2 regions of the Marinomonas foliarum genome follow, and region 1 is predicted to be linked to the other one. Evidence: predicted binding sites of a transcription regulator. Region 1 holds the regulator's gene; the other holds the start of a gene.
The links. Region 1 encodes PhoB, which activates phosphate uptake and scavenging genes when phosphate is short. Its sites were predicted from a motif close to TGTCATANNNNTGTCANA; they were not measured.

Region 1 (11,789 bases):
CTCAAGCCGACGCACTCGCTCCAAACAAGGTGTCGCACTAAGCCCTACGCGACTTGCCAGTTCTACATTTGATAGACGGCCATTAATTTGTAATTCTCGAAGAATTTTTTTATCTAAGCGATCGAGTGGTTTTGCTGAGTTATCCATCTGATATGGATCTCCTTACATGACTTCAATTTATGACTAAGTCTACCATGCAGATTACAAATTATGGAAAGTGCTTTATTCATTATATTGCATGTGGGTATTCAAATTAAGCACAGTAGATTTCATTCAGGCACTAAAATGATGCGAAAAAATCATTTAGCGCAATAATTCTTTACAAAATTCCTACCGACGCCCCATAAACGAGCATAAAAATAAAACGATAGCGATGGGAAGCCCTGAATTCTCTAGCATCGATCAGAAAAACCTGCTGTTTACATTTTTATCAGTGCCATCATTTGGCACTGCAAAAGGTGTAAAAAATGAGTATCTCCTAACTGTTTTCTTACAGTTTATCCTTGACTACGCCTCAAAAGAGTAATTCTATAGGGGCATGTGATGATCTTTTAGAAGAATCATCTGCATATACCTAACAACAAGAATAATTACATGTTGGCATCAACTTTGCTTCGTTATTAACCACAGACGTAAAACTCTGAACTATAAATTTCAGCAAGATAACAACATATATAAAAACGCCTGGGAGGCTCAATATAATGAAATCGAATGTTTGTAAACTACTTTCGACTGCTGCAATCGCAGCAACCATAAGCACCGGTGCTGCTGCCGCAACACTTGATGATGTTAAGTCAAAAGGCTTTATTCAATGTGGTGTAAGTAATGGTGTTCCAGGATTCTCCAATGCCGATGATAAAGGCAACTGGTCAGGTATTGATGTGGATGCTTGTCGCGCTGTTGCTTCTGCAATCTTTGGCGATGGTCAAAAAGTAAAATTCACTCCACTTTCTGCTAAAGAGCGTTTCACAGCGCTACAGTCTGGCGAAATTGATATTCTTGCTCGTAACACTACTTGGACTTACACACGTGATTCCTCTTTGGGCTTAGACTTCACCGCAGTCAACTTCTATGACGGTCAGGGCTTCATGGTTCGTAAAGATCTAGGTGTTACTTCTGCGTTGGATCTTGATGGTGCAACCGTTTGTACTGAGCAAGGTACAACCACAGAATTGAACATGGCGGATTTCTTCCGTAAAAACAAATTGTCTTATGTACCAGTTGTCGTACAAAAAGCAGACGAAGCACTATCTGCATACGACCAAGGCCGTTGTGACGTTTACACTACAGATAAATCTGGTCTAGCGGCTCACCGTACCAAGCTTGCAGATCCAGCTGCTCACGTAATTCTTCCAGAAACTATTTCTAAAGAACCACTTGGCCCTGTTGTTCGTCACGGCGACAACCAATGGAAAGACATCGTAACTTGGTCAATGTTTGTTCAAGTTAACGCTGAAGAAATGGACATCTCATCTAAAAACGTTGCCAAGGTCAAAAGCGAAACTAATGACCCAGGCATCAAACGTCTACTAGGTGTTGAAGGTGATATGGGGTCACAACTTGGTCTTCCTGCTGACTGGGCTTACAACATTATCGCTAACGTAGGTAACTACGGTGAAGTGTTTGAGCGCAACGTAGGTCCATCTACTCCAGTAGATCTACCACGTGGTCTTAACGCTCTATGGACTGAAGCTGGCGGCATCATGTACGCGCCACCAGTTCGTTAATACCTAAAGCAACCTGCTTGGGTATTTACCCAGCGGCGAATGCCGCTGGGTTTCTCCCCCCTTCCTTACACATCTGACGAGCATTCCATTGCCTGAACTAAGATGAGCGATAAAACAACTCCAAGCAATAACAGCTTTTTGAATGACGCAGGTAATCGCGCCCTAATTTTTCAAATTGTGCTGCTAGCGATGGTGGTCTTTGCGGGTTATTACTTATTTAGTAACCTTCAGTCCAACCTCGACAACCGAGGAATTTCCACTGGTTTCTCATTTTTCAATGAACCAGCTGGCTTTCCAATTCTTATTCACCTAATTGAATACACTGAGGCAAATACATACGGGCGAGCGTTTTTTGTTGCCTTAATCAATACCTTCGTTATTTCCTTATTAGGGATTGTATTAGCCACCATTATTGGCGTAATAATGGGGCTAGCTCGACTATCTAAAAACTGGTTAGTGGCACGTTTAGCTACTGTCTACATCGAAACATTGCGTAATATTCCATTACTACTGCAAATGTTCTTTTGGTATTTTGCTGTACTTGCAGCATTACCAGCACCACGAGATAGCTATGAATTTGCCGACTTCCTATTAAACAAGCGCGGCATTTACTCACCTAACCCAATAGCCCAAGATGGATTTGGATTGGTTATTTTCGGCTTTATTTTGTCGATTGTAGCGTCTATTGGCTTGGTCATTTGGGCGAAAAAACGTCAGACTAAAACTGGCTTATGGTTCCCTGCTTACTGGTCATCTCTTGGCGTTATTGTTGGTGTGACACTCCTGTTTTTAGCTGTCTCTGGGTTTCCGATAGAGTTCGACTTACCTCAGAAAAGCCGCTTTAACGTAACAGGCGGCATGGTGCTCCCTCCTGAGTTTGTTGCCGTTTTAGTGGCCTTATCAACTTATACCGGAGCATTCATTGCCGAGATCGTTCGAGCTGGCATATTGTCTGTGAACTGGGGACAAACCGAAGCGGCTCGATCTTTGGGGCTACGTGATAACCTCACTCAACGACTTATCGTATTGCCTCAAGCATTGCGCGTAATTATCCCACCGCTCACTAGCCAATATCTCAACTTGGCGAAAAACTCCTCTCTAGGGGCTGCGATTGCTTACCCTGAATTGGTTGCAGTGGTAATGGGTACGACGCTCAACCAAACAGGTCAGGCGATTGAAACCATAGGTCTTTGTATGTTGGTTTACGGTTCATTGAGTCTATCGATTTCGGTATTCATGAACTGGTACAACAGCAAAATGTCATTAATTGAGCGCTAGGAGGCAGATCATGGCTATTATCTTTAAACCATCACCAAGCCTCCCACCACCGGTTGCATCGGTTGGTGCTGTGGCATGGGTACGTCAGAATTTATTTTCGTCCCCTCTGAATATATTCCTAACTCTTTTCAGCTTGTACCTGATGTATTTGCTCATTCCACCTATCATAGAATGGGGGTTCATCAATGCAACATGGGAAGGTACTTCAAAAGCCGCTTGTACAGGTGGCGGTGCTTGTTGGGCGTTCATAGTTGTCTATTTTGACCAGTTTATGTACGGGTTATACCCTGAGGCAGAAACGTGGCGCATTAATTTAGCCGTTATTTTATTAATCGTTATGGTGGGTGCTTTTGCCATTAAAACGATTAATAAATTGCACCTTTCTCTTGCGATTATCTTTGCTTACCCCGTTGTAGCTTACTGCTTGTTCGCTGGTGGGATATTTGGCCTAGAAGTTGTAGAGACCTCTTTATGGGGCGGTTTGTTTCTTACTGTGCTGCTTGGTGTCATTGGTATCGTTGCCTCCTTCCCATTAGGGGTAGTATTGGCTCTTGGTCGACGCTCAGACATGCCAATCGCAAGATCTGTGTGTGTGGTATTCATCGAAACTATTCGTGCTGTACCATTGATCACTATTTTGTTTATGGCATCTGTAATGATCCCGTTGTTCCTGCCTGAAGGTTTGAACTTCAATAAATTATTGCGTGTTTTGATTGGTATCACCTTGTTCTCTGCAGCTTATATGGCTGAGGTGGTCCGAGGTGGTCTACAAGCGATTCCTAAAGGCCAATATGAAGCCGCTGATGCGATGGGCTTAACCTACTGGCAGTCTATGGTTCTAGTTATTTTGCCTCAGGCACTAAAACTGGTAATCCCTGGAATAGTGAACTCTTTCATTGCTTTGTTTAAAGACACGACCTTGGTTTATATCGTTGGTATGTTTGACTTCTTAGGTCGAATTCAAGCCGCTAACCATGACGCTAACTGGTTAGGAACGACAGTCGAAGGTTATGCCTTTGCAGGTTTTGTCTATTGGGCTATCTGCTTTGGTATGTCTCGTTATAGTATGGCTCTCGAGCGTAAATTAGAAACTGGGCACAAGCGAAATTAGTTAAGAATTTGAGGTCTTTATTATGACAGATACAAACATGGCTCGTGCCCAGCTTGCGCAGGGCGAAGAAGCAATCATCGAATTTAACGATGTAAACAAGTGGTACGGCGATTTTCATGTACTTAAAAACATCAATTTCAGCATAAAGAAAGGCGAACGTATTGTCGTTTGTGGCCCTTCTGGCTCAGGTAAATCAACGATGATACGTTGTATCAACCGCCTAGAAGAGCATCAGAAAGGCTCAATTTTGGTTGATGGTGTTGAGATGAACAACAACCTGAAAAACATCGAAGCGATCCGTAAAGACGTGGGCATGGTGTTTCAGCACTTTAATTTGTTCCCACATCTCACTATTTTAGAAAACCTGACGTTGGCACCAATCTGGGTACGCAAAACACCTAAGAAAGAAGCCGAAGAAATGGCGATGCATTACTTGGAGCGTGTCAAAATTGCTAACCAAGCTTTGAAATTTCCAGGTCAGTTGTCTGGTGGTCAGCAGCAACGTGTGGCTATCGCTCGTGGTTTGTGTATGCAGCCTCGCATCATGTTATTTGATGAACCAACGTCTGCACTTGACCCTGAAATGATCAAAGAAGTATTGGACGTAATGGTTCAGCTAGCCGAAGAAGGCATGACCATGGTGTGTGTAACACACGAAATGGGCTTTGCTAAGACCGTCGCTGACCGTGTTGTCTTCATGGATGCTGGTGAAATCGTTGAAGCGAATGAGCCTCACGAATTCTTCGACAATCCTCAACACGACCGTACTCAGATGTTCTTGAGTCAAATTCTGAATCACTAATCAGTTACTATTCAGAACTAGAACTTAAAATCTGTTATATTCACAAAGCCCCTTTTATAGGGGCTTTTTTTATATACGTCATTCACAACAGGAAAACACATGGACGCTTCCATCGACCTTCAAACAACTCCTAGATTACGCGTGGTACATCTAGCCGATCACACTGGTCGTTTGCAGGTTATTTTCCCTGAAAACAATATGCTTGATATTTCCGCAGTATCACGACTGACGAAGCGCCGTTTTGAGCCTGTTAATCATTATCACAGCTCTGGCGACCCACTAATTAAACCAAATAGTGTGACCACAATTTTAGAAGCAAGCATGCTAAAAGAAGCTGTGTTTTCGATTCGAACTAAAGTCGATGGTGCCTATCATGACATTACCTCAGCAGAGTTAGAGGCGATGTTTTCAGGTCCTCTGAATCGCTTTGAAGCCATTTCCATTGATACATCACTCATCAATCGTCCTGTTGATAATCACGAACACGATGAAGAGCAAATTCTTCAGGCCCTTGGTCGATTCCAGTCCATTCGCCTTAAACAGCGAATTGAAGAAACATTAGAAATTCCGCCTTTGCCGGCATCATCTCATCGTATTATTCGCCTTTCTACGGACAAATCCGCGGGCACCGATGAGTTATGTGATGTCATCGCTCTCGACCCAAGTTTGGCTGCTCAAGTCATTAGCTGGGCATCCTCTCCTTACTATGGCGCACCAGGCTCTATAGAGTCTGTAGAGGATGCGATCATACGCGTTTTAGGCTATGACATGGTGATGAACTTAGCGCTTGGTTTATCAATGGGAAATGGCTTTCAAGCACCAGAAGATGGTCCACGTCACTATGAAGATTTTTGGCTCGATTCCGTATCAAATGCCGTATTAATGGAGTCTTTGGTAAAAGCCATGCCTCTGCAAAATCGCCCAAAACTTGGTCATGCTTACCTTGCTGGCTTATTACATAACTTTGGTTACTTGGGCATCAGTACGATTTTACCACCACATTTCTCCATTCTTTCACGTTACCAAGAAGCAAACGCGCACTTGCCCTCAGAACTGGTTGAGATGCAAATATTGCATTTCACCAAAGAACAGTTAGGTTCTTGGCTACTACGTTACTGGAGCCTACCGGATAACATTTGGATGGCGATTCGATACAGCAAAAAACCTCACTACTATGGGGAACACGCGATGTTAGCGAAATTACTGTTTGTCTCTAATCAGCTACGCCATAACAATCCAATAGAGCCTTCTGTGTTACTAGAAATTGGATTAACACTGGAAGAAGCAGAAGACTGCCGTAATGCGATTTATCAAAAATCCGCTGAACTGCATAAGATGGTCGCCTTAATCAATAAAATGAACACCTAACTTCAAATGACAAAGATGCATCAGGCAATAATGAATCCATCTGCCGCACAACAATTTGACTACCGCTGGTCTCCAGTACATCAAATTAATAAAATGAAAGTACCGCAAAAGCTTTGGCCTTGGTTGACCACTAAAGATTCTCTCACTGCGAAGTTACACTGCGTGGGAACATTAATTGTAGAAGTCCTCGAAGACGCCTGGGGAATTCCAACAGCAAGGGAACGAAAGCGCCTGAAGCTAGGACCAAGAGACGCAGCACGCATTCGTACTGTGCTACTCAAGGTCGATGGACAAGCCGTTATTTATGCTCGCTCGGTTATTCCTGCGAAGTCCTTGAAGGGACATTGGCGCCAAGTAAAACAATTACAAAACAAGCCATTAGGCGGCTATTTGTTCCAGCACAGAGCTCTCAAGCGAAGCGGTATCGAAGTCACACAATTACCAAAGCACATGTTCCCAAACCGACCTAATTCAGTGTGGGCACGGCGTTCTGTATTCCACCAATTTGGCCCGGGGATATTGGTTAATGAAGCTTTTTTTGATGAAATACACCAGCTAAAATCACCGTTTGGAATAGTATGAACAAGCTTAAAGACTACGCAGAATTAACACGATTCAACCGCCCTATTGGCTCTTTTTTACTAATGTGGCCAACATTATGGGCTTTATGGCTGGCGGCCGACGGCATGCCGCAATGGCATCTAGTGATTATTTTTGTCCTAGGTGTTTTTAGTATGCGTTCAGCGGGTTGCGTCATTAATGACTACGCTGATAGAAAAGTCGACGGCCATGTTGAACGAACTAAGAACCGCCCTCTACCGTCGGGTCGAGTGTCTGAAAAAGAAGCACTTCTCCTCTTTTGCGCTTTGTCTATTTTGAGTTTCATCTTGGTACTCTTTACAGACCTAAGAACGATTCTATTGTCGTTTGCTGGCTTGGGCCTTGCAGCTCTGTATCCGTTTATGAAGCGATACACGCATCTGCCGCAGTTGTTTCTTGGTTTGGCCTTTTCTTGGGCGATTCCTATGGCTTACAGCGCACAGGGAGGAGATTTGGCAGACCCTGAGCTATGGATGTTGTTTGTCGCCAACTGTTTTTGGACAATAGCCTACGACACCTATTATGCGATGACAGACCGTCCCGACGACCTAAAAGTCGGTATTAAATCGACAGCAATCTTATTTGGTCGCTATGATTTATTTGTTATTGTTTGCCTACAGGGGCTAACCTTATCTTTATTGACTTGGATTGGCCTACTCGCTGGACTACATTGGTTATACTTTGTGTCACTTGTTGTCTGTGTTGGTTTGTTTTATCAACAATTTAAACAAGCAAAAGAGCGCGATAGACAAGCTTGCTTTCGTTCTTTTTTAGACAACAACCGCATTGGGTACTGTGTCTTTATTGGCCTAGTACTAAGCTATTTTGTGTAATATGTGGCAAAGTTGTGACAATGTAATCGAATTGTCACAATTGGTCGCTTTAATGAAACCGTTCCTGAGATGAGGATGAATCCTGTGACCGGTAAAAAAGTATTAATTATTGATGACGAATCTTCCATACGCGAAATGATAGCCATAGCCCTTGAAATGGCGGGTTACGAGTATTTGGAAGCAGAAAATATCCAGCAAGCCCATGAAATCATTGTAGATCATCGACCAGACCTAGTGCTTGTCGATTGGATGATGCCAGGGGGCAGTGGCATTGAGCTGACACGTCGCTTGAAAAAAGACACGACGACGGCGGAAATTCCCGTCATTATTTTGACAGCGAAAAGTGAAGAAGATAATAAAATACAGGGCCTAGAAGTCGGTGCTGATGATTATATTACGAAACCTTTTTCACCAAGAGAGTTAGTTGCACGCCTAAAAGCCGTATTGCGTCGCGCAACACCACAAGGTGTTGATGAGCCTATTGAAATCGAAGGCCTAACGCTTGACCCAATCAGCCAACGCGTCACCATTGGTAGCCGTCCTTTGGAAATGGGGCCAACAGAATACCGTTTGCTCAAGTTCTTAATGACCCACCAAGAGCGCGCATACTCTAGAGCACAATTATTAGATCAAGTATGGGGCGGTAACGTTTACGTTGAAGAGCGTACAGTAGACGTTCACATTCGTCGCTTACGCAAAGCCATTGGCAGTACTCATGATTTCTTGATACAAACTGTACGAGGAACAGGTTACCGCTTTTCAGCAAAAAGGTCCGTATGAAAACCATTTGGCGAAACACCATTCTGAGTTGGCTAGCAGGGTTAGTTGCCTGTGTTGTCATCGGCCTAATCGTTGGGCAATTATTAGGTGTTTTGCTGCTGTATGTTTTGGGCTCTTTGTATTGGCAACTTTATCAGCTTTATCAGTTTCATAATTGGTTACGCTATTCGGGACGCGCAGCACCCCCAGAAGCCAGTGGTATTTGGGGTGACGTCTTTGACGCTGTCTATCGCCTACAGAAAAAGCAGCGCAAGTCTAAGCGCCGAATGCGCCAAGCCTTAACACGTATTGAAAGCTCGACCACCGCCTTGAAAGAAGGCGTGATCATGGCGGACAATCAAGGTAATTTAGAGTGGTGGAACAATTCCGCAGGGCATTTCCTTGGCTTAATTCGTCACACAGACCGTGGCCAAATCATAACCAACATCGTCCGCAACCCAGACTTCTTCCGTTACTTTAGTCAAAAGCGTTTTGGGGAACCTTTAATCATTAAGTCTCCCGCCAAAGACGGTGTCTATTTAGAAATTCAAACCACTTTATATGACAAAAATGACCACTTGATTTTTGTTCGTGATGTCACACGTTTGCACTTATTAGAGCAGATGCGCAAAGACTTTGTCGCCAATGCATCTCATGAATTAAAAACCCCACTTACCGTAATTAAAGGGTATTTAGAAACTCTCGACATGTTTCGAGACAGCTTACCTAGCAGTATGCAAAAAGGCATCGTCAATATGTCTGAGCAGTCTGAACGAATGGAACAGCTTATCGAAGATCTCTTGTTGCTTTCGCGTTTAGAAAGCAACGACAAACGTGAAGAAAATCAGTGGCATAAAATATCCAACATCATAAACTCCATCACTAATGCGATGGGACCAATCCTCAAAGATTCACACTCACTGTCTTTGCATATTCCAGAAGAGGCGCATTTATATGGCTCCTATAAAGAGCTTTACAGTGCGTTTTCGAACCTAATCGTCAACGCCATCAAGTATTCACCAGATGGTGGCGCCATTACAGTAAAGTGGGAATCAAGCGAATTTAACGGCGTGTTCTCGGTACAAGATAGTGGAATCGGGATTGACCCTCGATATATACCTAGACTCACAGAGCGTTTTTTCAGAGTGGACAAAGGTCGAGGCTCCAAAACAGGCGGCACTGGCTTAGGTCTGGCGATTGTGAAGCATGTATTATTGCATCATGAAGCTAAGTTACAGATTCGCAGCCAGCCAGGTTTTGGTAGTACTTTCTCGTGTCATTTCCCGGCTAACAGAATTAGGAATGATGCTGTAACAGCTGCTATTGCAATTACAACAGACGAAAGCAACGAGTCGCCAAGTGATTAATTAAACCCTCCTCACAGCTTCCCCCTTTACAAGGGGAGGCTGTGAGGAGGGTTTTGATAATGAAAGTTTATAAGCTTTCAAACAACTGACTAATAAAGGCCTCTTTTTCGCTGTCTTGGTCGATCAAACTTAAAATTACCGTCAAAAAAGTCGAGTCATGTTTCTTCTCAGTCGTTGCTACGGATTGTACATAATAATTTAAGCGATTCGTTACGCCTTTATGCTCCAAATCCAATACAGCCTGCCCCAATACTTGCGGCACGACATCGTCACTCTTAATGAACATGGTCGCTTCGGTCTTACTAAACTGGATAACCATACAACGAAACTGTTTGCCTTCGAAGCGCACTATGGTCGGGATTTTGACATCCTTTACTGACACAACGGGCGCATCGGGGTTGGTAAACTTGGTGGCTTTTACAGGAGCAGATTTACCCGCTCCCATGAGTACATCGAGTGATGCCGTGCTTACACCACCAGGAGAGGCAGATTCACGAGATTTCTGTGACGTCAGTTTCTTATCAAGCCCATGCTTCTTAGCTGCGGATATGACTTTGTTTGCTAATTGCTCACTAGAAAACGGCTTTCCAAGATAATCCGTTACGCCAGACTGAACAGCTTCCACCACATGGCTTTTATCACCACGACTCGTAATCATCACAAAGGGCACATCTTCTTTTTTGTATTTAGGCTGCTCTCGACACCATTTAAGCAGTTCAACCCCTGTCATTTCAGGCATTTCCCAATCACACAAAACAATATCGAACTGCGTTTTGGTCAGCATTTGCTGGGCTTTACGGCCATTTACCGCTTCTTCAATCTCGACTGCAGGAAACTGCTTACGCAATGTCCGCCGAATCAAATCACGAGTAAAAGAGGCATCATCAACAACCAATATTTTTAAAGACATCACAAGGTTCCATTAGTGCGATCTAACAAGGCAGAATAATCACCATGCTGTGATCTGAAAACCGAAATCCACAACAGCGTGGCCGCTACAACAGCAATCGGCATCATAAATAAATTTAAAAACGGAATGGTCAAAGACACCATAACAATCCCGCCAAACGTCCAACATAATAAAGGCTTAGCGCGCAATGCCATTCTCATATCATGGAATTTGACCTTATTATTATCAAACGCATAATCCATATATTGCAAAGACAGCATCCAAGCAGAAAATAACAACAGTAATACAGGCGCTATAACATTAACAAGAGGAATAAAAGACAATAAAAGCAACAGAATAAAGCGTGGTAAAAAGTACAGGATTTTCTGACACTCACGCTGCAAACTACGACCAACAATGGCCATAATGACACTCGTGGTTAGCACCTCATCAAAGACTTTACCCGTTTCTTTTTCTTCCACTTTTTCTGCTAGAAACGCCATAAATGGCGCCGCTAAAATATTAACCCCAACCGAAAAGCTGTAAAACAGCAGCACACTAATAATGGCACCGAAAATAAGATAAAACAGCCAATTCAGAAACGAAACCCACTCTGGTAAATACCCCATAGCGGAGTCCATTAAGGACTGAAAATAACTAAACGCCACCATATAAAGTAGTCCCATTAGCACAAAGTTTGCCAGTAGTGGAACCAATATAAACACTCTTAACTCTTTCGACAGAACCAAAGGGAATGCTTTGAAAAATGCCCCTGCGGCTTTAAATGGGTGAGTAATCACGATGGCGAATTAACCTTTTCATCTAGTTTATTTCAAGAACCACAGAGTACCACGAGGGCTTTCACGGCTCCACAACGCTATTAGCAATAAGCTCAACCCTTATGTCATTCAAGCACCTTTCGCGTTTTGTACCTCGTTTCCACAACTACTATTCAAAACTGACATTTATTAGACGCATGGGCTGATACGCAATTTCGATTGTGACCTTTTGTGAATTGGTGAACTATGAAACCGTAAGACGAATACGAACCAGTG
Region 2 (11,789 bases), 1.2 Mb from region 1:
CAGATTATCTATTTTGATATCGATGACAGTAGTGAAGAGATCAGCCAAAAGATTATTGATCATCCACATAATGACTTTTTAGTTTGTAACGGCAGTTTAGATAAGATTGAAGGCATTATTGATTCGAAAGAAATACTACGCTTGGTGCTTAAAGGTGAGTCAGCACAAATCAAACCTGAAAAAGTGGATAAAGAGGTTTTTTATCTACCAGAAACCTTGACGCTTTCCGAGGCGCTTAATGCATTTCGAGTAGCGCCACAAGCTTTTGCTGTCATCGTGAATGAATACGCAACGATTGTTGGTATTGTAACGGTGAAAGACTTATTAGGTGGCTTTATGGGTGGATTATTAACGCCTCATGATGAAGAGCAAATAGTACAACGTGATGCGAACTCTTGGTTGATAGAAGGGTTAACGCCGATCAATGATGTGATGCGCAGTTTGAATATAGAAGAGTTCCCTGATCGTACTCAATATGAGACGCTTGGTGGTTTTATTACTTACAGCTTAAAGCGTTTGCCAAAGCGTACGGACTTTTATGTCTATGACAGCTATAAGTTTGAAGTATTGGATTTGGAAGGCGTCAGAGTTGAACAGCTGTTAGTGACTAAATTAAAGTAGCAACGTAAATGGGATGGACGGTATGAAATTAGTTGTTGGAACATTGTCGACTTGGTCACTACGGGCGTACCTTTGCAGTCAAATTGCAGGTATCAAACTGGACCTTATCCCAATTAATTTAGAAGCCAAAGGCTATAAAGCTGAAGTATTGAAATACTCGCCGACTGGATTGGTGCCAGTATTGCTGGTGGATGATGATGTTGTACACGATTCTTTAGCAATTACCGAATACCTTAATGAATGCTCCAATGGTGCACTTTATCCTAAGAATCAGTCTGAAAGAGCACAAGCAAGAAGCCTTTGTATGGAAATGCATTCAGGCTTTATAAATCTGCGTGGTCAATGCGGGTTTACCTTTGATCCGGTCTCTCCGTTGGATAATTTATCGGATGCGATGAAAAAAGAGATTGAGCGTATTGAAACGATTTTTGCCCAAGCAAAAGGACCTTTTATGTTTGATCAAGCGGGTGCAGTAGATGCTTTTTATGCGATTCTTGCCTTCCGTCTAAAAGCGTATGGAGTGTCTTTGGATGGTAAAGCAGGTGAGTACCAGCAAAGTTTATTGGGCTGGTCTTTGTTAAACGAATCGTTAATGCTTGCTCGTCAATGGTCTATTTGTAGGTAAAAGCCTGTTTGATAGTGCCTTATAATCTTCATAGTGTGGCTATTGATTGAATGAAATGGTCACTTATTCTGCATAAAGCACTCCAACGTCAAGAAAATCAATAATAATCCTTCGAATAGGGAAAGATACTTCCTTTAGGTTATGTTGACGATTACTTTAGTTTTTCGGTGTTAGGATGATATTTCCAAAATCATGAAAGATGAGGGAAGCGGAAATGTCTCGTTTAATTAAAAAGCTAATGAACGTACATGTATTTAGTCGTCGTACTAAAGAGCCTGTTGATATTGAAACAGGAAGCCATTCAGACATGGATGATTGGAAAGGATGGGATGCTTGGGTAGATGTTAAAAAATAAAGTGTTCCAGTTTAAAAATTGAAAAGCTTTGGCTGATACCTGTAGATAGGAGTCGATATGAGTCTATTCTAAAAGGGCAAAGAGCATACCTGTTGGTTGTATGCTTGCTGCCCTTTTTTATTGTCAGAAAAGCTGATAGGAGATCATTGACCAATATATCTAAATATTATTTTCTCAATCTGTGTGCATTTTTGTCTAGCCTCTAATAGCTTAAAGATTAACGATAAAAAAAGGAAAAGGGAGGCGTTATGATGTGTGGCTTTGACCATCGCGAATTAACCGCGTAGTGTAAATAGGGAAAGGTAAGTCGATTTTTAATGTATAGCTTTTAAATTATGTATTTAAGCATTTAGCTTTAGAAAATCTTAAAGTGATGTGCATAAACCTTTTTAATTTATTTACTAAACTATAATAGTTTAGTTCAGTTTTTTGTCGCTACGTTGGCGTTGAAAAGTTAATTTCAATTCTACAAGGAGAATAAAGAATGGCTACAACAACCAAGAGCACGACCCAATCAAAGGCACATGAGAAAGTAGACAGCGCAGCAGAAGCAGCGCATAAAGGTGTAGATAGTGCCGCGCAAATGAAAGAGCAAAGCCAAGAGCGAATTGAAGAAGTTGCTCATCAGATTAGTGAGCAAGCACATAAAATTGCAGACACAGCTAAGAGCCAATCTGAAAAAGTGTCTACAGCGGTTGGTGAATATGCCAAGGAACACCCAGTTAAAACAATTGGTATTGCATTTCTAGCAGGCGCTTTAGCGGCTAGTCTTCTAAGTAAGCGTAAATAAATTTAGGAATTGTATTGATGGAAAAACCGCAGCACTCTGACGCTGACTCAGATCAAGAAAAATCTGACTTTGATGAGGTTATTGGCACTCACAAAAGCTGGTTAAAGAGTGTATTAGGGCTAGGAGCGTTAGAAGCAAAATTATGGGTGACATCCAGTGCCCAGCTCCTTGCCTTAATGTGTGGTGTTATCTTTTTGTTGCTCACTACTTGGTTATTAATTATTGCAAGCAGTGCGGCTATTGCATGGAGTTATGGTTTTTCTTTGGTCGGAATTTTATTAACGGCAACATTAGTGACCTTTTTAAGCTCTATCGTTTTGCTGTATTTGGTGAAACAAACATTGAAAAGCATGGATTTCACCCGTACTTTTGATGCCATTATTCCAACAGAAGATGAGTAATATATGTTCGGCCTAAAGCGAATGCGTCAGCAAAGAGAACGTTTATACTTTCGTACTCAAATCTTGGAAAAACGTGCCAAGGCCTCTCGTGATAAAGCAGTTGATAATCTACTCGATAAAGCAACCAGTCCAACAGGTTTACTTGCCAGTTTTGTCTTAGGCGCTAGTACTCAGCTGGATATCACTCGAAAAGCGAGAAAAAATCTATTAAATGGTGCGAGTCGAGATGTATTAAGCTTTTTGATCTCTCAAGCGAGTGCTTACATGACTGCTGAACCCCCAAACCCAAACCCAAAGCCGGAATACTCAGAGCGGGCAGAAGATGCCCCAAAAACGTCAGACCCAACTGAGAATATACCTGACAGCGGTGTTGTAAAAACCGATCAGGATATAGAAGACGTCTTTCCAAGTAAGAGCAAAGTATAGATATCTTGTCTTCTTTAACGCTTTCTTAAACTAGTTTGGTAAAAAACCACCTAATCCCTCGACTTTATCCCCATAAATCACTATATTCGCCCACCTTTATGTTTATATTTTGTACGCTGACTTAGTGGCAAATTTAAACGGCTTTCTATTTTCTTTTTTCAGGACTTTCTTTTGATCTCCACGGCTAATATCACTATGCAGTTTGGCGCAACGCCATTATTTGAAAACATCTCAGCGAAATTTGGCAACGGTAATCGTTATGGCCTAATTGGCGCCAACGGGTGTGGCAAGTCTACTTTCATGAAAATTCTGAGTGGGGCGCTGACGCCAACGTCAGGTAATGTGTCTATCACACCGGGTGAAAAAGTTGGTACCTTAAGTCAGGACCAGTTTGCGTTCGAAGAATACTCTGTAGTTGACGCCGTGATCATGGGCGATGTGGCGTTGTGGAAAGTAAAACAAGAGCGTGATGCTATTTACTCTAAGCCAGAAATGAGTGAAGAAGATGGCATGCGAGCTGGCGAGCTAGAAGCAGAATTTGCCGAGATGGATGGCTATAGTGCTGAAAGCCGCGCTGGTGATATCTTGTTGGAAGCGGGCATCGAAGAAGAGTTTCATTTTGGTCTAATGAGCCAAGTGGCGCCGGGTTGGAAGCTTCGGGTCTTGTTAGCGCAAGCCTTGTTTGCTAATCCCGATATTTTGCTGTTGGACGAACCTACCAACAACTTGGATATTCATACCATTAACTGGTTGGCTGGCGTACTGAACCAGCGTAAGTGCACCATGATCATTATTTCCCACGACCGCCACTTTTTGAATTCTGTGTGTACTCACATGGCGGACATAGACTTTGGTGAGTTGCGTATTTACCCAGGTAACTATGAATACTTCATGGAAGCCTCGTCTTTGATTCGCGAGCAATTATTAATTGAAAACGCGAAGAAAAGTGCGGAAATGGACGATCTTCAAGCTTTCGTTAACCGTTTCTCAGCCAACGCATCTAAGGCAAAACAAGCCAGTTCTCGTGCGAAAAAACTAGAAAAAATTGAACTGTCAGAAGTAAAACAGTCTAGCCGTATGACGCCTTCGCTAACTTTTAAGCAAGATAAAAAACTTCACCGTCATGCTTTGATCTTAGAAGATTTAGGCCATGGTTATGATGAACTGCTATTTTCTGGCGGTAATATGATTTTAGAAGCTGGCTCTCGATTGGCGATTATCGGTGAAAACGGTGCCGGTAAAACGACTTTCTTGCGTTGCTTGATGAATGAACTAGAAGCCAAGCAAGGTGAGATTAAATGGGCTGAAAATGCCGTTATTGGTTATTGCCCGCAAGACAGTACAGAAGACTTTGATTGCGATTTAACCTTGTTTGACTGGATGTCGAAATGGCGTACTGTAAAACATGATGATTTAAAAGTTCGTGCAATGTTGGGTCGTTTGTTGTTTACCGCAGATGACTTCAATAAAAAAGTACGAGTTTGTTCTGGTGGTGAGAAGAACCGCTTGCTGTTTGGTAAATTGATGATGATGGATTTAAACGTCTTAGTGATGGATGAGCCAACGAACCACATGGACATGGAAGCCATTGAGGCTTTAAACAACGCGTTACTCGACTTTGACGGCACGCTGATTTTTGTGAGTCACGATCGGGCGTTTGTATCATCGTTGGCGAATCGAGTGATTGAAATCAAAGGTCAAAAGGTTATTGATTTTCAAGGCACTTACGACGAGTACCTTGCTCATCAGGGCTGAGCTTGCTTAAGTATCCTTCTATTTAAAGCCGTTTACTGGATGTCAGTAAGCGGCTTTTTTGTTTTATACTGATGACTGTTTTGAACCTTGAAAGGGCGCGATTTTGGACTCAACAACACTTAAAAAATATCTGCTTTCTAAGCCCGAGGCTGAAGAGTATTACCCATTTGATGATTATACTGCCGTCTTTAAAGTGCAAGGTAAGATGTTTGCTTTATTGATAAAGAAGCAAGGATCGCCGCTCTTGAACCTTAAGTGCACCCCGGATCATGCTATTGAATTACGCGATATTTTCTCTGATGTTATTCCTGCTTATCATATGAATAAGCGACATTGGAATTCAGTTGTATTGTCTGGCGATTTGCCAATGGGGGAGATCCAAAGGCAAATCGATCATTCATACAGTTTGGTCGTTAGGAAGTTAAAAAAATCCGTTCGAGAGGGTTTGGAAGTCCGGTATGGGAAACCCGCTTTGTACGGCGATATGATTTTCTAGAAAAAACAGCCAGAAAATATACTCGTTGGCTGTTTTTCAAAGATGCCTTTAAAGCTTAAATATCGACATTATCTTTTGGGTCTCTTTAGCTGTTTTTGCTAATGACTCGCTGGTCTCATTGTTTTGTTTAACCTGCAACCCTGCCTGTGCTGAAAGCTCAGCAACTTTTTCATTAAGGCTGTTTAGTCTCTGGACTGCATCACTTTGCATGTTGACGCTTTCAATGACTGTTCTGCTGGCTTTATTTATGTCGTCCACTGAAACGGCAATATCTTGAAGGTATTGTGTGGTTAAGGTGATTTCTTCAGTAGTTCTTTGTGATTGCTGATGACTTGCAGTAATGCGGTTTTCAGCTTCTTTTGCCCCGCTTTGTAATTTGTTAATCATGTGTTGTATTTCGTCGGTAGAGGCTTGTGTGCGGCTTGCTAACCCACGTACCTCATCTGCGACAACAGCAAATCCACGGCCTTGCTCACCGGCTCGTGCCGCTTCAATGGCTGCGTTGAGTGCCAATAAGTTGGTTTGTTCTGCAATGGCGCTTATAACATCTAATACGGAACCAATAGTCTGTGATTGTTCTGCTAATTGAACCACTGAATTTAAACCGGACTCTAATTCGTATGACAGCTTTTCAAGTGACTCAACGGTTTGGTTAATTGAGGTTTGCCCTGTTTGGGTTTTTTCGGCAGTATTTTGTGCTGAAATGAGAGTGGTTTGGGTACTGTTAGTGACTTCATTTTTAAACTCGTCGACTTCTTTTATTGTTTCTGCCATTTGCGCAAACATACCTTCACGTTGCTGAGTAATTGCTTGTGTTTTGGCTGCAACATTTTTCAGTTCTTGGCTTTTTTGCTCTACTTCTTGGTTGAGTGAAACTGCCTTACCTAAAGTCTCGGAGAGACGATCCACAAAGCTATTGTAGTGAGTGGCAATCAAAGTCAGCTGGTCCTTTCCCGATTCAGGTAAACGTGTTTTCAAGTCACCATCGCCATCTGATATGTTGTGTAAAACAGCTTGAATTTGCCCTATAGGTTGTAGGATTGAACGTACGATTAAAAAGGATAAGAACAAGGCGGTAAGAATAATGCTTATGCTGATAATACCAAGACGCATGACTTCTTTTAGATACTGAGAGTTGACTTCATCAAGATAGATACCAGATCCAATAATCCAACCCCAAGGCTTGAAGCCCTGAACATATGATATTTTTTCAACAGGAAGCTCGCTACCTGGTTTAGGCCAGAGGTAGTCAACGAACCCGGCTTCTTGGGCTTTTACTATTTTTGTAAATTCGGAAAAAAGTTTTTTGCCATTAGGGTCTTCAAGGTTTGACAAATCCTTCCCATCCAATGCTGAATTTACGGAGTGCATAACCATTTTTGCATCGTAATCGTTGATCCAGAAGTATTCGGACGTCGCATAACGAGTATTTTTGATTATTTCCATAGCATAGTGCTGTGCGTCAGAACGGCTAAGATCTCCGGATTGCTCTAGCTTATGAAAATAACTAAATACGCCAGTGGCAGTTTCGACAACATGTTTGGTTTGTGCATATTTTTCATCGAGTAATGATTGTTTGTTGACCGTAAGGGACAAATAAATCACAAACAAAAGACCTAATGAAAAGAAAATGACCAAGCTAGTTAGTCTTAAGCGGATTGGTATGTTTCGCAGAGTATTAATCATAACTTCACCCTTTATTCATGTTGTTTTTGTTATTTGGGGAGTCGCAATATTTCTTGTATAGCACATGTTTTACTCATCGTACTGGTTAATATAAGCACAATGTCTCGTCACTGTCATTTTCATGTCATCTTTTCTCGGTAAGTTACTTTCTAATCTCCCTGCCAGAGGGAAGGTCAGCATTTGAAACACATAAAAAATTTTGCCTTGGGGCAATCTCAATAATGGCTAATTTTTAATAATTAATAGGGCAGTGTTATGAAGACTAAAAATAATGTGAAGCTAGGTTTTGATGAGTTAGATGAATTGGTACGTCCAGCTCCTGAGGTCGTTGAGTTTGAGGAAGTAGCCAATAAAATGGTGTCACGACGTGGCTTTTTAGGTGGTGGTGCTGCGGTTGGTGCTGGCGCATTTGTAATGGGATCAACTGCATTCTCAGCCAGTAAAGCGCTTGCCGCAGGAAGTAAAGAATCACGTCTAGCGTTTAGTATGGTTGGCGCTAATACATTGGATACTGTAACGGTACCTGAAGGTTATAAGTGGGAAGTTTTGGCTTCTTGGGGAGATCCATTATTCAGCAATGCTCCAGCGTTTAACGCGACGACGGGTGGTACTGGTGCTTCTCAAGAGTTAGCGTTTGGCGATCATAATGATGGCATGGCGTTTTTCTCTAAGGATGGTAAGCAGATCATGGCCATCAACAATGAATACACGAATGGCGATACTCTTCATGCTAATCGTACCGATGGTATGCCTGCCAATGCTGATGACGTACGTAAAAACAAAGCTGCTCATGGTGTGTCCATAATAGAAGTTGCAGAGCGTGGCGGAAAATGGGGGATTGTTCAGGACTCTCCTTATAATCGCCGTATTACAGCGGATACAGAAATGGATATCACAGGCCCTGCTCGTGGTCACAAATGGATGCAGACATCAGAAGACCCGAAAGGCTTAGTCGCAAAAGGAACTTGGAATAACTGTGGTAATGGACAAACACCATGGGGTACTTATTTGACATGTGAAGAGAACTTTAATGGCTACTTCACAGCCAATGATAAAGATTACAAAATGTCAGAAGCATTTAAACGTTATGGCATGAGTACGGAAGGCCGTTATAATTGGGCGATGGCTGATAATCGTTTTGATCTTGTTAAAGAACCAAACGAGCCAAACCGCTTTGGTTATATTGTTGAAATCGATCCGTTGGATCCGACTTCTCGCCCGAAAAAACGTACGGCACTTGGTCGTTTTAAACACGAAAACGCAGAGTTAACTATTGCGCCGAATGGCCATGTTGTTGTCTACCTTGGCGATGACGAGCGTGGCGAATTTTTATATCGTTTTATCTCGAAGCATAAATATTTGGCTGGTGGTAATAACCGTGATTTGCTTGAAGAAGGTACGTTATATGTTGCCAAATTTCATGATAATAATCGCGGTGAGTGGTTAGCGTTGACACCTAAAACTACAGGTATGACAGAGGCTGAAATCTCCATTCACACTCGTATGGCGGCTTCGAAAGTAGGTGCTACAACGATGGACCGTCCAGAGTGGGTTGCGGCTCATCCACATAAAGCAGAAGTTTACTGCTCATTGACGAATAACAAAAACCGTGGTGTTAAGCCTAATGCAGGTGGTGATGAAACGCCTGCTGGTGGCCCAAACCCAAGAGTAAAAAACAACTTTGGTCAGATTGTTCGTTGGATGCCAATGGACTCTGATCATACTCACACTGAGTTTAAGTGGGACTTGTTTGTTTTGGCGGGTAATCCAGCAGTTTTTGATGATGCCAATGCCGGATCTCAGAACATTAATCAAGACAATATGTTTAACTCACCAGATGGTCTGAAGTTTGATTCTAAAGGTCTTTTGTGGATCCAGACAGACGGTAACTACTCAAACGAAAAAGATTTCCAAGGGCAAGGAAATAATCAGATGTTGGTTGGAGATCCTGATACGGGAGAAATTCGTCGTTTTCTAGTTGGGCCAAAGGAATCAGAGATTACCGGCTTAGCTTGGAATGCAGCTAAGACAACTATGTTTATTAGTATTCAGCATCCGGGTGAAGGTGGTAATTCACATTGGCCTGACGGTGGGCGCTCAGTTCCACGCTCTAGTGTGATTGCTATCTCGCGTGAAGACGGTGCTGTTCTTGGCTAAGTTTTTGCTTTATAAGTGAATTTCGTTTTTTTAAAGCCAGTATGATTATCATACTGGCTTTTTTTATGAGATTCTTTGGCGGATTTGTTAGTAGATTATGATTTAGATCATAGCCCTCATAAGAGTTTTTTATAGGTTCTTGTGTCATTGCTCAGAAAATGTCAGTCTTATAAAAGAGTAAGTTGTAGGTCTTTATCTTACGAGTCTTGCGTGTCGCACTGGCCTAGTTTGTGCTTAAGTTTATGGATGTGGGGATTGTGCAAGTAGCATAATAATGAATTCCGAAGAATATAAGCGAGTGAAGATGGGAGTTGTTTTTTCGAGATCTCTATTTATTAAACAAGCGTTTTTAACGTTAGTTCTCGCAATTGTTCTAAGCTTAGTCAGCAGTGGTTTTCAGTTCTTTGAAGGAATTAGCGACCAAAAGGCCGAGATAAATCAAGACTTCGAAGAATTACTCGCTGTTGTTGAAAAGCCACTATCTGAAGCGGTTTTTCGTTTAGATGTTGATTTTGCTCAACAACAGGTTGATGGTTTGCTGTTTAGTCCTACTATTTCTCATTTAGAAGTCAGAGATGAATCAGGGAATATTTTTGTTGAAGCCACTGGTGCCAAACGTGATTTTTCGGTGCCGAAATTTTTCACTGATTTTTTCTTACTCGATCTACAAAATTACGAGCGAAAGCTGCATTTAGAAACGCCTGATTTTGATGCTGGATATTTATATCTCTGGCCAGAAAAACGTTATTTATTAGATAGAATTTTCAAAGAACAACTTTCTATTTTAGTCTACAATCTGTTCAAAGATTTGTTATTAGCCTCTCTGCTTTCTTTAGTGTTTTATTTTCTAGTCACTTATCCTCTTATGCGTTTAACAGAATCCTTATCGCATGTTGGCCATAATGACGATATTCCGTTGCCAAAATCCTTTCACCGACACCATAAGTTAGATGAGTTAGGCAATTTACACGCTACTTTTGCATCCCTATGGAAAAAACTTAATACAGCCTTGAGTGATTTAGAGCGCAGTGATAGTCATACCAAAGCCATGATTGAGCACGCCGCCGATGGTATTCTGTTACTAGATGACAGCAACAAGATTACTTTAGTTAATCTAACGGCAGAACTTATGCTTAAAAAGAGTGCTATCGAGCTTAAATCACACTCGTTGGAGGCATTGCACACCCCATCGTCATGGGTAGAGTTTCTTGACGTTCTACAGAATTTAAACCTTGATACCCCTCTAACGGTAGAGGCTAGATATCAAATCCAAGGTGTTGAATTACCTGTAGAAATACGTATGGCGAAATACCGAGTTCAAAGTAAGGTCGAGACAATACTCTTGGTACGTGATGTTTCTGAGCGGAAAGATGCAGAGGCCCATATCCATCGACTGGCTTATTATGATTCAGTAACGAGTTTGCCTAATCGCCAATATTTATCAGACAAACTTTGTGACGTGTTAAAAAGCTCGCGAGGAACAAATTCAAGCAGTCATTCAGCTGTTGTTTTTATGGACCTCGATAGATTCAAGACTATTAATGACTCTCTTGGCCACAATGTTGGTGATCAATTACTTTGTTGTGTGGCGTCGCAACTGGATTCTCTTATTGACGATAATATTGTATTTGCCCGCATGGGTGGGGATGAATTTGCTTTCTTGTTGGTGCATCTCGGTGACAATGAAGTACAGGTAGAAAAAGCCGTTAATAAATTTGTTAGAAGCATAATGTATGCATGCCAGCAGGTTAAGAAAGCTGGCCATCATGAAGTGCATATTACAGCCAGTTTAGGTGCGACTATTTTTAATGGTGATGGTGCTTCAGTAGAGGCTATTTTGAAGCAGGCTGATACAGCGTTATATCGAGCGAAAGAGTCTGGACGGAATACTTTTGCGCTGTATAAAACAGAAATGCAAGCAGTATCAGATGCTCGACTCGAAATGGAAAAAGCCCTTCATCATGCCACCGAATCCAAATTCTTTAAGTTATATTATCAGCCACAGACGAATGATAAAAATCAGTTAATTGGGGCGGAAGCGTTGATTAGATGGAAAGATGAGCAGAAAGGCTTCATTTCTCCTGCCGTATTTATACCTGTCGCTGAAGAAATTGGTTTGATTGTTGAAATTGGCCAGTGGGTTTTAAATGAGTCATTGTCCCAAGTCGCGATATGGTTAAAAGAAGGTAAATGGGATCCATCTTGGCGCATGTCTATAAACGTCAGTCCAATTCAGTTTCAACAGGCGGGTTTTTTACCCATGCTGAAGGAGCAGCTAGAGAAGCATGAGGTTCCTGCAAGCTGTGTTGACCTTGAAATTACAGAGAATATGCTTCTTAATGATCTGACTTCATCTTTAGAAAAAATGCATGCTATAAAACGTTTAGGGGTTCACCTTTCTATTGATGATTTTGGTACGGGTTACTCTTCTTTGAAGTACCTGAAATCTTTGCCAATTGACCGCCTGAAAATAGATC

Region 2: a site for PhoB is predicted at 7,267-7,284, ahead of JSY38_RS14705 (PhoX family protein). Genes of this name have one in related genera too.

The regions. Positions count from the first base shown of each region.
Region 1 covers NZ_CP070273.1:1,909,427-1,921,215, forward strand. The annotation lists gene lrp (leucine-responsive transcriptional regulator Lrp) at 1-147, opposite strand, end outside; gene JSY38_RS08850 (amino acid ABC transporter substrate-binding protein) at 702-1,727, shown strand; gene JSY38_RS08855 (amino acid ABC transporter permease) at 1,830-3,005, shown strand; gene JSY38_RS08860 (amino acid ABC transporter permease) at 3,016-4,116, shown strand; gene JSY38_RS08865 (amino acid ABC transporter ATP-binding protein) at 4,139-4,918, shown strand; gene JSY38_RS08870 (HDOD domain-containing protein) at 5,018-6,286, shown strand; gene JSY38_RS08875 (chorismate--pyruvate lyase family protein) at 6,293-6,868, shown strand; gene ubiA (4-hydroxybenzoate octaprenyltransferase) at 6,865-7,719, shown strand; gene phoB (phosphate regulon transcriptional regulator PhoB) at 7,804-8,499, shown strand; gene phoR (phosphate regulon sensor histidine kinase PhoR) at 8,496-9,845, shown strand; gene JSY38_RS08895 (response regulator) at 9,913-10,755, opposite strand; gene cysZ (sulfate transporter CysZ) at 10,755-11,534, opposite strand.
Region 2 covers NZ_CP070273.1:3,149,538-3,161,326, forward strand. The annotation lists gene paeA (polyamine export protein PaeA) at 1-621, shown strand, start outside; gene JSY38_RS14665 (glutathione S-transferase N-terminal domain-containing protein) at 644-1,246, shown strand; gene JSY38_RS14670 (hypothetical protein) at 1,461-1,601, shown strand; gene JSY38_RS14675 (DUF883 family protein) at 2,086-2,391, shown strand; gene JSY38_RS14680 (hypothetical protein) at 2,409-2,792, shown strand; gene JSY38_RS14685 (hypothetical protein) at 2,796-3,218, shown strand; gene JSY38_RS14690 (ABC-F family ATPase) at 3,390-4,973, shown strand; gene JSY38_RS14695 (MmcQ/YjbR family DNA-binding protein) at 5,077-5,469, shown strand; gene JSY38_RS14700 (methyl-accepting chemotaxis protein) at 5,518-7,155, opposite strand; gene JSY38_RS14705 (PhoX family protein) at 7,411-9,312, shown strand; gene JSY38_RS14710 (putative bifunctional diguanylate cyclase/phosphodiesterase) at 9,587-11,789, shown strand, end outside.